Regions from separate parts of the Pantoea sp. PA1 genome, predicted to be linked through region 2. Evidence: predicted binding sites of a transcription regulator. Region 2 holds the regulator's gene; each other region holds the start of a gene.

Region 1 (3,440 bases), 610 kb from region 2:
GCGGCACCCTCCGGGTGCCGCTTCAGACTGCATCTGCCAGCTACGCATAACTTCATCGCGCAGGGAACACGGGCAGAGGAGGAAAGCGTCCCGCGCCAGGGACGGCGCGGGACGAGTGGCCAGGGATGGTTTAAACGACTTTCCGATCTGACCGTGTTTCCTGCGCAGGCTCTGTCCTGCAGCTAACCGGGGCAGACTTTGTCAGCACCCTCAGGAGGCCACCATGCAACGTTCAGAGGTCAATCACTACCTGCAGCAGACACGCGAATTTTTCCGCCAGCAGGATGTGCATCTGCCGCCGTGGGCCGATTTCGGGTCAGGTCAGTGGCGGGCGCAGTCACCTGACGCGATGGCGGAGATTCTGGCACTGCGGCTGGGCTGGGATCTCACCAGTTTTGGCGCGGACGACTTTCTGCAGACCGGGCTGACGCTGTTTACGCTGCGCAACGGTTCGCCCGGCGGACAGCCGTGGCACAAACCCTATGCGGAGAAGATTCTGCACGTGCGCGACGGGCAGCTGACGCCGATGCACTATCATCCGCGCAAGATGGAAGACATCATCAATCGCGGCGGCGGGAATCTGATTGTCGAACTGCATAACCGCGACGGCGCGGCACTGGCTGACTCGCCGGTCACGGTGTCGCTGGATGGTCTGCGCCAGACCCACGCTGCGGGTTCGCAGCTGCGGCTCTCACCGGGTGAAAGCGTGACCCTTGAGGCGGGCCTCTGGCACAGCTTCTGGGGCGAACCGGGTTTTGGCGACGTGCTGGTGGGCGAGGTGTCGATGCCCAATGATGACGAAAACGACAACGTGTTCCTGACGCCACTGGCCCGCTTCAATCCGCTTGAAGAGGATGAAGCGCCGCGCTGGCTGCTCTGTAATGACTACGCCCGCGGCTTTACCTGACCCTCCCGGACGCTGATCATCCCTTCGCATGGTCTCCGGGATCGGACTGCCTCATCTTTCTTATACTGCGGGCAGGCGGTTCACCAGACAGCCGTGCGTACTCGCGCGTAAACTGCGTCAGACTTTCATCGCCCACATCCGCCGCCACGGCGGCGACATTGCCAGGACGCAGCGCGACTCAGGCGATCTGGCTGGTGCGCGGGGCGGTTTCAGGTTTCATTACGTCAGCCGAAAAGACATAGCCCAGCCCGCGAATGGTGCGGATCAGATCGGGCTGATGCGGGTTGATTTCGATTTTGCGGCGCAGGCGCATGATCAGCACGTCGATGGTGCGGTCAAACACATCCAGACTTTCGCTGTGGGTCAGCTCCAGCAGCTGATCGCGGGTCAGCACCTTGCGGGCGTGACGCACCAGCGCCCGCAGCAGGCTGAACTCGCCCTGGGTCAGCGGCACCAGCTCGCGCTGCGGATTGAACAGCTGGCAGCGACTGTCGTCCAGCTGCCAGCCGCCGAATCGCCAGCCCGCCGGTTCCGCTTCGCTCTGGACAGGACGTGCGCCGCGCCGCAGGGCCGCCCGGGTGCGCGCCACCACCACGCGCGGATTAAAGGGTTTGGCGATATAATCATCGGCACCCATCTCCAGGCCGACCACCATCTCCGCTTCGGAACCCATACCGGTCAGCATGATCACCAGCACCTCGGGGCGCTGACGCTGCAACTGCTGCAGCACCAGCAGTCCGTTGGTGTCGGGCAGCATCATATCCAGCATCACCAGCGTGATCTCCGGGTGCGTGCTGAGCATCAACAGCGCCTCTTTTCCCTGATGACAGCAGTAGACCTTTAACTGATGTTCACCTAACGCATCCTGCAGGACGTCGCAGACAGCAGGATCATCATCCACCACCAAAATCGCTGGCTTCATGGCGCGGCCTCAATGTTACGAAAGAGTTAATTCAGGAGTCTACACAGGCCAGAAAAGTGCGCTGAGGCAGCGTGCTGAAACGTGACACGCCTCGCCCGTGACTGTGCGGAAGCGTGCGCTGGCGCAGAGTTTTGCGGGGGTGGCAAAGGGAGGCAGGAAAACGATTGCGCATCATCGGTGCATTGCACCATAATCGCGCCTCGTTTTGGTTCGGAATTCTCTGAGGCGCATCCGGCTCTGCCAGGTAATCGATTGCGTCGGTAAGTGGCATGGCAATTGCTTTGGGCAGTGGGTCAGTCAGGGATTTCAGACGATTCCGGCAGGTCAGTATGCAGCGGCCGGTATCCGCATCCCGAAAACAGAATAATCAGCATGCAACCCCCTTTGGCAAGCGAGACCCACACCGGTGCGGTCTCCTGTATCGAGAGATGATGATGTTAGAAAAACTATTCAAACTCAAAGCGCATAACACGACGGTTCGTACCGAGATTATCGCCGGGATCACCACCTTCCTGGCGATGGCCTATATTCTGTTTGTTAACCCGAGCATTCTGGGCGCGACCGGCATGGATAAGGGCGCCGTATTTGTCGCGACCTGTCTGGCAGCGGCGATTGGCTGTGCGCTGATGGGGCTGATCGCTAACTACCCGATTGCACTGGCACCGGGCATGGGGCTGAACGCCTTCTTCACCTATACCGTCGTACTGCACATGGGCTACACCTGGCAGATTGCGCTGGGTGCGGTGTTTCTCTCGGCAGTGATTTTCTTTGCGATGTCGCTGTTTAAAATCCGTGAGTGGATTATTGCCAGTATTCCGCTGCCGCTGCGCGCGGGGATTGGTGCCGGTATTGGCCTGTTTCTGGCGATCATTGCGCTGGAAGGCGCAGGCATTGTGGTCGATAACCCGGCGACGCTGGTGGGCATTGGCGATCTGACAAAACCGGGTCCGCTGCTGGCGATGCTTGGCTTTGTGGTGATTGTGGTGCTGGAAGCGCGTCGCGTAACCGGTGCCGTGCTGATCGGTATTCTGCTGGTAACCTTTATCTCTATGGGCATTGGCCTGTCGCCGTTTGCCGGGGTCTTCTCTGCACCACCGTCGATCGCACCGACCTTTATGCAGCTTGATATCGCTGGCGCGTTTAACGTCGGCCTGGTCAGCGTGATTTTTGCCTTCCTGTTTGTGGATGTGTTTGATAACACCGGCACCCTGCTGGGCGTCACCAAGCGCGCCGGTCTGGCGGATGAGCAGGGTAACGTGCCGAAGATGGGCCGTGCGCTGATTGCTGACAGTGCGGCTGCGCTGTTTGGTTCGCTGCTGGGCACATCAACCACCACCAGCTATGTGGAGTCGGCGGCGGGCGTGAGTGCGGGTGGCCGCACCGGCCTGACGGCGATCGTGGTCGCCGTGCTGTTCCTGCTGGCGCTCTTCTTCTCACCGCTGGCCTCCAGCGTGCCGGTCTATGCCACCGCGCCCGCGCTGCTGTTTGTGGCCGTGCTGATGACATCCAGTCTGGCGGATATTGACTGGAAAGATATCACGACTGCTGCCCCGGTGACGGTTACCGCGCTGACCATGCCACTGACCTATTCCATCGCCAACGGTATCGCTT
Region 2 (3,440 bases):
ACAGCGTGAATTCCTGATTATTAACAGCCGGTAACAGATTAATAATTCGTAATAATTTCGTTGATATAAGACGCTGAAAATGTTCATTTTCAGCACAATCGCGTGGGTTGCAAAGATTAACAATAAAAGGCATTACAGTTTTTAAAAGAACTGGACTAGAATGGCTTCGGCGCTGATCCTGGATCAGATTAATCTCAACTTTGTCGCGGTGCGTAGTGGCCCTGACAACTTAACTACTTAATGGACTATGCGTTTAATCATTACGCTTTTTATGCTGGCCTTTGCGCAACTGTTCTTCAACATCGCCGCCGCGTCTCCGCACGCTCCGGTGAACGTCAGTACGCATAAAGCAGAGAAAAAGAGTGCGCGCGAGGATGAGCGCCGCAAACGTCGCGTGGTGAAAACCACGACAAAAAAAACCCGTCTCAGCCCGGTTCAGAAGCTCAAAACGAAAAAACAGAAAAAAGTTGAACTGACCGCTAAACAGACACCTGCCAAAAAAACCTCGCTTAAGACCGCCCGACTCAGCACCAAAGAGAAAAAACGCTACGGCCACCAGCGCCTGCTGAAAAACGCGGATGCCAGCGAGACCGGCACCATTAAAATGAGCAAATCTCACCGTCAGCGCTACCAGAAAGCGCGTGAAACAGCGATGACCAAGCTCATGGGCCAGCTGGGCAAACCTTATCAGTGGGGCGGCACCTCCCCCCACACCGGCTTCGACTGCAGCGGATTGGTCTGGTACGCCTATAAAGATCTGGTGAAGTTTAAAATTCCGCGCACCGCTAACGAGATGTATCACCTGCGTGACGCTGCCCCTATCAAACGTGAGTCACTGGAAAAAGGCGATCTGGTCTTCTTCCGCATTAATGGCCGCGGAACCGCGGATCACGTCGGGGTTTACCTGGGTGACGGCAAGTTTATTCAGTCACCGCGTACCGGCAAAGATATTCAGATCAGTGCGTTAGGGGAAGATTACTGGCAGCGTCACTACATAGGTGCGCGTCGTGTAATGACGCCGAAAACCATTCGCTGAGCTGATGCAGTGTCAGAAAAAAGCCGAGAGAAGTCCCGGCTTTTTTATCAGTGCAGTACAGCGGTAAAACTAAAGGCCACAATCATCAGCAGGCAGCCGACAGTGGTCATTAACGCCAGTTTAAGATCGGTACTCATGGGTTGCTCTTTAACCACGTAATCATTGTGGTTATTCTATTTTCCCACAGCCGTGGGTAAAAATCTCGTTTTATCCGTTCAGCCTTGTTAGAATCCCGCCCTTGTTGCGCAACGCGCGCAGCCCTGATTCCGTTTGCGCACTTTTTCAGGCATTTATTCTCCGTCGGCCGCCGGTTTAATGCGCCATAACACGGCATTTTTGCGGAAAATACCCTGAGCAGACGCAAACGTTTAACACTACGCTTATCATACAGTTAGATAAGTCCTGGAGTCCGATTTTCATGGCAACAATTAAAGATGTGGCAAAACGCGCTGGCGTCTCCACGACCACGGTTTCGCACGTCATCAATAAAACCCGCTTCGTGGCTGAAGAGACGCGCGATGCGGTCTGGCAGGCGATCAAGGAACTGCACTACTCGCCGAGCGCCGTGGCGCGCAGCCTGAAGGTGAATCACACCCGGACGCTGGGGCTGCTGGCCACCTCCAGCGAAGCGCCCTATTTCGCTGAGATTATCGAAGCGGTCGAGAATCACTGTTTTGACAAAGGCTATACGCTGATTCTGGGGAATGCGCATAACGATCTGCAAAAACAGCGCGCCTACCTCAGCATGATGGCGCAGAAGCGCGTCGATGGCCTGCTGGTCATGTGCTCTGAATACCCGGACGACCTGCTGCAGATGCTGGAAGAGAACCGCAATATCCCGATGGTGGTGATGGACTGGGGCGAGTCGCGTGCCGACTTCACCGATACGGTGCTGGATAACGCCTTCCAGGGTGGCTATCTGGCGGGACGCTATCTGATTGAGCGCGGCCACCGCGACATCGGCGCCATCCCCGGTCAGATGGAGCGCAACACCGGGGGCGGACGTCATGCCGGTTTCCTTAAGGCGCTGGAAGAGGCGGGCATTCAGCCGCGCGCCGAGTGGATTGTGCAGGGTGACTTTGAGCCGGAGTCGGGCTATCAGGCGATGCAGCAGATCCTGTCGCAGAAGCAGCGCCCGACGGCGGTGTTCTGCGGTGGCGACATCATGGCTATGGGGGCGATTTGCGCCGCTGACGAGATGGGTCTGCGCGTTCCGCAGGACATTTCGGTGATCGGTTATGACAATGTGCGCAACGCGCGCTATTTTGCGCCTGCACTGACCACCGTCCATCAGCCCAAGGCTCAGCTGGGTGAGAAGGCGCTGGATATGCTGCTTGATCGCATCACCAGCAAGCGCGAAGTGTCACAAACGATTGAAGTCCATCCCACGCTGATTGAACGCCGTTCAGTTGCGGATGGTCCGTTCCGCGACTATCGCCGTTAATCCTCGCTTAACCACTCCTGATTAAGCGTTTGCGCATCACCCAGATAGCTGAGTAACCAGCCTGTTGCCGGTGATGCGCGATCCTCTGCCCAGCTGACACAGCAGGGGCTGTCCGGAAACGCCTGCGGCAGCGTCAGTTCCACCAGCGCGCCGCTGTCGAGCAGTGGCCGGGCCAGATGGCCCGGCACCATCGCCACGCACAATCCCGCCTGCACACACTCCAGCCCGGTTTGCCATTCCGGCACCACCAGCCTGCGCTGATTGTCCAGCGTCCACGTCATGCGCCGCGGCAGCGCCCGTGACGTATCCTCCAGCACCAGCGACGGCCAGTGACGCAGCGTGTCATCATCAATCCGGGTCGCCTGCGTCAGAGGATGGTCGGGTGCCACCACGCAGCGCCAGTTGAGCTTCCCCATATCCCGGAACGCAAACCGTCCGCCAACCGGTATCGCCTGGGTCGCGCCAATCGCGACATCGACCCGGCCATCGGCCAGGGCATCCCAGACCCCGTTGAAGACCTCATAACTGATGTGCAGCTCCATGTCCGGAAAGTGGCGATAAAAATCGTTAACCAGCTGCCGGGTACGCTGCGGTTTGGCGATGCGATCAACGGCAATGCTTAGCTGTCCGCGCCAGCCGTTAGCCAGCTGCTGACACTGCTGCCGGGTTGCGAGCATTTTTTTGATGACGCTGCGCCCTTCCCTGACAAAATGCTCCCCCGCCGGGGTCAGTACCACTTCACGGTGCTGACGCTCAAACAGCGGCACCGCCAGCCAGGTTTCCAGCTGGCGAACCGTATAGCTGATGGCAGACGGCACCCGATGTAACTCCTGCGCGGCGGCGCTGAAACTGCCCCCGCGTGCAACCGCGTCAACCACTTCCAGTGCATACTCTGACCACATAATCTGCCTTCAAAAATTTTAACAGCAACCGGCAAATATTACCGTTTCACAGCCGCAA
Region 3 (3,440 bases), 1.2 Mb from region 2:
GCCAGCCGTGCAGAGAGGGCGTTGAGATCCATCACGCCCTGAGCATCATAGTGCCTGGCATCCTCAGCTGCGGGCTCACGATACCAGACCCGGTGGGTGAAATCGGCCAGCTGTGCGCCTGTCGCGGCCACTTCATTGCGGAACGCATGCTGTCTGCCGTTCTCTGCCGCGTGCAGCCAGCTGACCGGCGCGCGATGATGACCGGCGGCCAGCGCATGCAGCATCGCCAGCATCGGCGTCTGACCCACGCCCGCGGAGATCAGCGCCACCGGCGTAGCAGGGGTGACTTCAAGGAAGAAATCCCCGTGCGGCGCAGTCAGCTGCAGCACATCACCTTCGCAGGCATGGTGATGCAGCCAGCCGGAGACGCTGCCCGCGGCTTCACGTTTCACCGCGATACGGTAATCTCTGCCGTTGCTGAGGTGAGTAAGCGAATACTGACGGATCTGACGATGGTCGAAAGAGGCGGGCTGCAGATGAACGGTCAGATACTGACCCGGTTTAAAGGCCGCTACCGGCCCCCCGCCAACCGGCGTCAGGGTAAAGCTTTTGATCACCTCACTCTGCTGTTCAATCACGCTGATGCGAAACGCACGGGTGCCGCGCCAGCCACCGCGCTGGTTCTCTGTCGCCTGATAAATCTCCTCCTCACGCTGGATGAACAGATCTGCCAGCACGCCATAGGCCCGTCCCCACGCGGCCAGCGCCTCTTCACCCGGATTCAGCAGCTCGCGCAGCGTTGCCAGCAGATTCTCCCCGACGATAGCGTACTGCGCAGGCTGAATATTCAGGCTGGTGTGCTTCTGCGCAATCTTCTCTACGGCGGGCAGCAGCACGGCCAGATTCTCCAGATTCGCGCCATAGGCGCAGATAGCGTTAAACAGGGCTTCGCGCTGAGCACCGTTGCGCTGATTGTTCATGTTGAAAACGTTTTTCAGCTCAGGGTGGCGGGTCAGCATGCGTTCGTAAAAGTGCGCGGTCAGCTTCGGACCGCAGGCGGCGACGGCAGGGAGGGTCGATTTAACAGCGGCGATTGTCTGTGCATCAAGCATATCAGTGACCTCATCTTTAAAGTTGCATTTTAAATGCATCTTAATACCGTCTCGCTTCTGCTGTAAACCCGCCGGTCAGTTTTCACCGGCTGCCGGTGGCAACTTTTCCGTGCATCCGGAAAAAAGCGCCTGTTATCAGACGCGGAATCGGCGGGCCGGAGAGGGGAGAAAAGGTGTAAAAAAGCAGTGCCACCCGTCAGCCAATCGTTTGCGTAAAAAGAGGCGGTTCACCCTACCTTCACCTGTTAAAACGGTTTACACTGTTGGCCTTCGCTCCCAGAGGGAGCAAATACCGTCAGAAAGTTAGCTGAGTCAGGAGATCCGGATGTTAAAGCGTGATATGAACATTGCCGATTATGATGCCGAGTTGTGGCAGGCGATGGAGCAGGAGAAAGTGCGTCAGGAAGAGCACATTGAACTGATTGCTTCTGAAAACTACACCAGCCCGCGTGTTATGCAGGCGCAGGGTTCTCAGCTCACCAACAAATACGCTGAAGGCTATCCGGGTAAACGCTACTACGGCGGTTGTGAATACGTTGATATCGTTGAGCAGCTGGCGATCGATCGCGCAAAAGCGCTGTTTGGTGCCGACTACGCTAACGTGCAGCCTCACTCCGGTTCACAGGCAAACTTCGCCGTCTACACCGCGCTGCTGCAGCCGGGCGACACCATCCTTGGGATGAACCTGGCGCACGGTGGACACCTGACTCACGGCTCACCGGTTAACCTCTCCGGCAAACTCTATAACGTGGTTGCTTACGGCATCGATGAAACCGGTAAAATCGACTATGACGAGCTGGCTGAACTGGCGCAGACCCACAAGCCAAAAATGATCGTGGGCGGCTTCTCTGCCTACTCCGGCGTCTGCGACTGGGCAAAAATGCGTGAAATCGCCGACAGCGTCGGTGCCTGGCTGTTCGTCGACATGGCGCACGTTGCCGGTCTGGTCGCGGCTGAGGTCTATCCGAGCCCGGTTCCGCATGCGCACATCGTCACCTCCACCACCCACAAAACCCTGGCGGGTCCGCGTGGCGGCATCATTCTGGCAAAGAACGGCGACGAAGATTTCTACAAAAAGCTCAACTCTGCGGTCTTCCCGGGCGGTCAGGGTGGTCCTCTGATGCACGTTATCGCCGGTAAAGCGGTAGCCTTCAAAGAGGCGATGGAGCCGGAGTTCAAAACCTACCAGCAGCAGGTGGCAAAAAACGCCAAAGCGATGGTAGAGGTGCTGATTGAGCGCGGTTACGACATCGTCTCTGGCGGAACCCATAACCATCTGTTCCTGATCGATCTGGTGAGCAAAAACATGACCGGTAAAGAAGCGGATGCCGCACTGGGCCGTGCCAACATCACCGTCAACAAAAACAGCGTGCCAAACGATCCGAAGAGCCCGTTTGTCACCTCGGGTATCCGTATCGGTACCCCGGCCGTCACGCGTCGTGGCTTTAAAGAAGCAGACGTGCGTGAACTGGCTGGCTGGATCGCGGACGTGCTGGACAACGTCAACGACGAAGCGACTATTGAGCGCACGAAGCAGAAAGTACTGGAAATCTGCGGTCGTCTGCCGGTCTACGCTTAATCGCTAACCTGTTGTAAGACACCACAAAAAGGATGGCATCTGCCATCCTTTTTTATTGCCTGTTCGGTGGCGCTCTGCCAGAGTAGCGCCCACCTGTGCTGCAAGGCAGCAAACCTGCTGGAGGGAATATGGCAATCGGCTCCGCCAGATGGCTCGGACTGGGCTACTTCACTTACTTCTTCTGTTACGGCATCTACCTGCCATTCTGGGGCGTGTGGCTGAAAGGCACCGGTCTGGATGCAGAAAAAATCGGCCTGCTGCTGGGCTGTGGCATGGTGGCGCGCTTTGTCGGCAGCCTGCTTATCGCGTCTCAGGTCAGAAATCCTGCCCGGCTGATTACGGCGCTGCGGCTGCTGGCCCTGATGACCTGCCTGTTCATCATCGGATTCTGGGTGGGTGAGCAGTGGATGTGGCTGATGGCGGTGATGATTGGCTTCAACCTCTTTTTCTCCCCGCTGGTGCCGCTCAGCGATGCGCTGGCCGCCACCTGGACACGGCAGATTGGTCTGGCTTATGGACCGGTGCGACTGTGGGGATCGCTGGCCTTTGTGCTCAGCTCAGCGTTAACCGGTGTGCTGGTCAGCGCCTGGACCTCCCAGGCGATTCTGCTGCTGCTGTCGCTGGGCGCGGTCAGTATGCTGGCCGGCATGATGCTCACCCCCGTCACGCAGCCACAGGGCGATGAGCGTCAGGGCGCCGCAGGTGGAGGCTGGCAGGCGTGGCGGGCGCTGCTGCGTGAGAACGCCGTCTGGCGGTTCATGCTCTGCGTGACGCTGCTGCAGGGGGCGCACGCCGCCTATTACGGCTTC
Region 4 (3,440 bases), on a different contig from region 2:
CATACCACTAAATCCTCGCTGTGTTGCTTGCCTACGGCGGCGGCCATCAGACGTTCCTGAGTGGCGTCTTCCCGGGTAAATTCGCCGCTGATACGGCCTTCATGCATCACCAGAATCCGGTCGCTCATGCCCAGCACTTCCGGCATTTCCGAGGAAACGAGGATGATGCTCAGCCCTTCGGCCTTGAACTGGTTAATCAGTTGATAGATCTCTTTCTTCGCGCCGACATCCACACCGCGGGTCGGTTCGTCCAGAATCAGTACGTTGGGCCGGGTCATCAGTCCGCGGGCAATCGCCACTTTCTGCTGGTTACCCCCGGAAAGCAGGCCAATCGGCTGCTCCATTGAGGGCGTTTTCACATTGAACAGCCGGATAAAATCGCCGACCGCCAGCTGCTCTGCCGCGTGCTTCAGTGACCCGCTGCCGCGACTGAAATAACGTAACGCCGTCAGCGACATGTTCTCTTTTACCGACATGCCCAGCACTAGGCCGTCGCGCTTACGATCCTCGGAGATATAGACGATGCCGTTAGCCAGCCCATCCTGTGGCGAACGCGTTACCACTTCGCGGCCGCTGAGCCACAGTTTGCCTTCGTGGCGCGGCAGCGCGCCATAAAGCACCTTCATCAGTTCGGTACGGCCCGCGCCCATCAGGCCGGAGATACCCAGAATTTCGCCTTTGCGCAGGCTGAAGCTGACCTTATCCACGCCCGGTCCGCTGACGTTTTCCACTTTCAGCCGCACGTCGCCGGGCGCCTGATCCAGACGGGGATATTGATCTTCCAGTTTGCGCCCGACCATCATCTCGATCAGGCTCTCTTCGGTCAGCGCGCTGACCGGACGCTCCGCAATAAACTGCCCGTCGCGGAACACCGTGACGTCATCGCAGATCTCAAAGATCTCTTTCATGCGATGCGAGATGTAGACGATGCCGCAGCCCTGCGCTTTCAGCTCATTGATCACCCGGAACAGCGACAGCGTTTCGGTATCGGTCAGCGCGTCGGTCGGCTCATCCATGATGATCACCTGCGATTCAAAGCTCAGCACTTTGGCGATTTCGACCATTTGCTGATCGCCAATCGACAGCTCGCCCACCAGCTTGTGGCTGCTGAAGCGCAGATTGAGGCGTTTGAGCAGCGCGTCGGCTTCGGCATACATGCGTTGCCACTGAATACGGCCAAACCGGCTGACATATTCGCGACCAAGAAAAATGTTTTCCGCCACGGTTAACTGCGGGATCAGGTTCAGTTCCTGATGGATGATGCCAATGCCCGCTTCCTGCGACGCTTTCGGCCCACTGAAGCGGGTCTCTTTGCCGAGCCAGCGCAGCGTACCGGCATCATACTGGTAGATCCCGGTCAGGACTTTCATCATGGTGGACTTGCCTGCGCCGTTCTCTCCGACCAGCGCCATCACGCGACCTGCGCGGACATTCAGCGAGGCACCCTTAAGGGCTTTCACCCCCGGAAAGGATTTTTCAATGCCGTCGAGTTGCAGTAAAGGTTGCATAGCGGCCTCAGAAGGTCACACCGGCGCTGAGGATGACATTGGCAAACGGAGAGCACTCCCCGCTGCGAATGACCGCCTGGCTACGCTGCGTGTGTTGTTTGAACTGTTCATGCGAGAGGTAGCGGATGGTGATGACGTTCCCCTGCTGCTGCTGCAGGGCTTCGAGTGCGGCAATCAGCGCACGGTGAAGAGGGGGATTGTGCTGCTGAATCTCCTCCGCCATCAGGGCGCTTTCTACCTGCATCTCCAGGACAACCGCATTCACCACCTGCATAAAATCGGGCGTACCCGGCGTGAGCGCCAGATCAATACGCTGCGGACCGGCCGGAATCGGCAGGCCAGCATCCGCAATCGTCAGCGTATCCGTGTGTCCCAGGCGGGCAATCACATGAGAGAGTTCAGCGTTTAACAGGCGACCTTTTTTCATCTTTTCACTCCACAGCGAAACGTTTCGCTGACAGGAGTGTATGAAATGCCGCCATCAACTCAACCAGCAAAGAAGAAATCTGTGATCGCTATCGAAACGTTTCGCTTACGCGGGCGAGAATTTGAATTAGGGCAGGAGAGGGGCTGAAAAAAGGATCGTGAAGGCAGTCTCAGGCGGCTGGCAAACTTAACGCCGGAAAAAACGGGCAGCAAGGGTTCAGCACAAAACAGAGAGGAGATGGACAGAGGAGGAAAGCGTCCCGCGCCGGGAGAGGCGCGGGCCTGAAAAAAAGATTAAGGCAGTTTCTTAACCTGTTTGACGTCCATCTCAATGCTGTTGAAATCTTTATCCAGCTCACCCGTCAGCTCAACATTGTCTTTCGGTGAGATGGTCTGGCCGTTCCAGTGCTTGTGGTCGATTTCAACTTTCATCGTGCCGGTCTGGTCGCGGAACAGATAATCTTCATCGCCGATCTGTTTCTCCAGCTTGCCGCGCACGGTGATCCAGCTGTCATCTTTCATCTCTTCCGCCTGCTTCACCGTCACCACACTGGTCTGGTCGGCACGAAAACCGCCCTGGCCAGCGGCAGCCTTCGTCTGTGCGGCGGGCGCACTGGGATCAACAAATCCGCCCTGCTGTGCAGCAAAAACCGGCGCGGAAGCCAGCATAACGACGGTCAGAATAGCAGCGTGCTTTTTCATGGTGTACCCCTTTTTTAGTGGTCGGTCCGGGTGGAACAGGCTCAGTTGACCACAGAGTTCTTAACAGCTTCTTAAGCATTAAAAATAGACGATATTTGCCGGAATCAGCTGTACAAGCAGAAGGGGGCTTCGTATAAAACGCTATCGGAACAGGGAGACATCATGCGTATTTTACTGATTGAAGACGATCGCTTAATTGGTGACGGTATTAAGGCAGGGCTGAGCAGGCTGGGCTTCAGCGTTGACTGGTTTACCTCCGGTGAGGCGGGCTTTAACGCGCTGGACGCGGCCCCCTGGGATGCGGTGATTCTGGATCTCTCTCTGCCCGAACGCGACGGGCTCGATATTCTGCGACAGTGGCGGCAGCAGGGCAAAGATGTTCCGGTGTTAATCCTGACCGCGCGCGATGCACTCGACCAGCGGGTCGAAGGGCTGCAGCAGGGCGCCGATGACTATCTGTGTAAACCTTTTGCCCTGACCGAGGTGGCCGCGCGCCTGCAGGCGTTGATTCGCCGCCGGCACGGCCAGCTTCAGCCTGAACTTCGTCACGGCAATGTGGTGCTGATCCCCGGCGGTCACAGCGTGATGCGCGAGGGGGAAACCATTGCGCTGAAAAGCCGGGAGCTGGCGCTGCTGGAGCTGTTTATGCGAAACCCCGGCCGGGTGCTGACGCGCAGCCAGCTGGAGGAGAAGCTCTACAGCTGGGATGCCGATGTCTCCAGCAATGCGGTGGAGGTGCATATCCATCATCTGCGTAAAAAACTGGGCAGTCAGTTTATCCGCACGCTGCACGGCGTCGGCTAT

The links. The regulator PurR, encoded in region 2, represses purine synthesis genes. The targets are predictions, from matches to a motif close to CANGCAAACGTTTGCNTG.
Region 1: a site for PurR is predicted at 1,983-2,000, ahead of AC1V0D_RS07840 (NCS2 family permease). Genes of this name have one in related genera too.
Region 3: a site for PurR is predicted at 1,250-1,267, ahead of glyA (serine hydroxymethyltransferase). Genes of this name have one in related genera too.
Region 4: a site for PurR is predicted at 1,948-1,965, ahead of rbsD (D-ribose pyranase). Genes of this name have one in related genera too.

What each region holds. Positions count from the first base shown of each region.
Region 1 is NZ_JBXGEE010000001.1:1,585,179-1,588,618, reverse strand. Features, by position in the region: gene AC1V0D_RS07850 (D-lyxose/D-mannose isomerase) at 224-907, shown strand; gene AC1V0D_RS07845 (response regulator) at 1,086-1,829, opposite strand; gene AC1V0D_RS07840 (NCS2 family permease) at 2,261-3,440, shown strand, end outside.
Region 2 is NZ_JBXGEE010000001.1:976,132-979,571, reverse strand. Features, by position in the region: gene AC1V0D_RS04830 (C40 family peptidase) at 248-1,036, shown strand; gene cydH (cytochrome bd-I oxidase subunit CydH) at 1,084-1,173, opposite strand; gene purR (HTH-type transcriptional repressor PurR) at 1,455-2,480, shown strand; gene punR (DNA-binding transcriptional activator PunR) at 2,477-3,382, opposite strand.
Region 3 is NZ_JBXGEE010000001.1:2,165,662-2,169,101, reverse strand. Features, by position in the region: gene hmpA (NO-inducible flavohemoprotein) at 1-1,052, opposite strand, end outside; gene glyA (serine hydroxymethyltransferase) at 1,378-2,631, shown strand; gene AC1V0D_RS10370 (3-phenylpropionate MFS transporter) at 2,760-3,440, shown strand, end outside.
Region 4 is NZ_JBXGEE010000006.1:5,638-9,077, forward strand. Features, by position in the region: gene rbsA (ribose ABC transporter ATP-binding protein RbsA) at 1-1,508, opposite strand, end outside; gene rbsC (ribose ABC transporter permease) at 1-3, opposite strand, end outside; gene rbsD (D-ribose pyranase) at 1,516-1,935, opposite strand; gene AC1V0D_RS18725 (YgiW/YdeI family stress tolerance OB fold protein) at 2,229-2,636, opposite strand; gene qseB (quorum sensing response regulator transcription factor QseB) at 2,799-3,440, shown strand, end outside.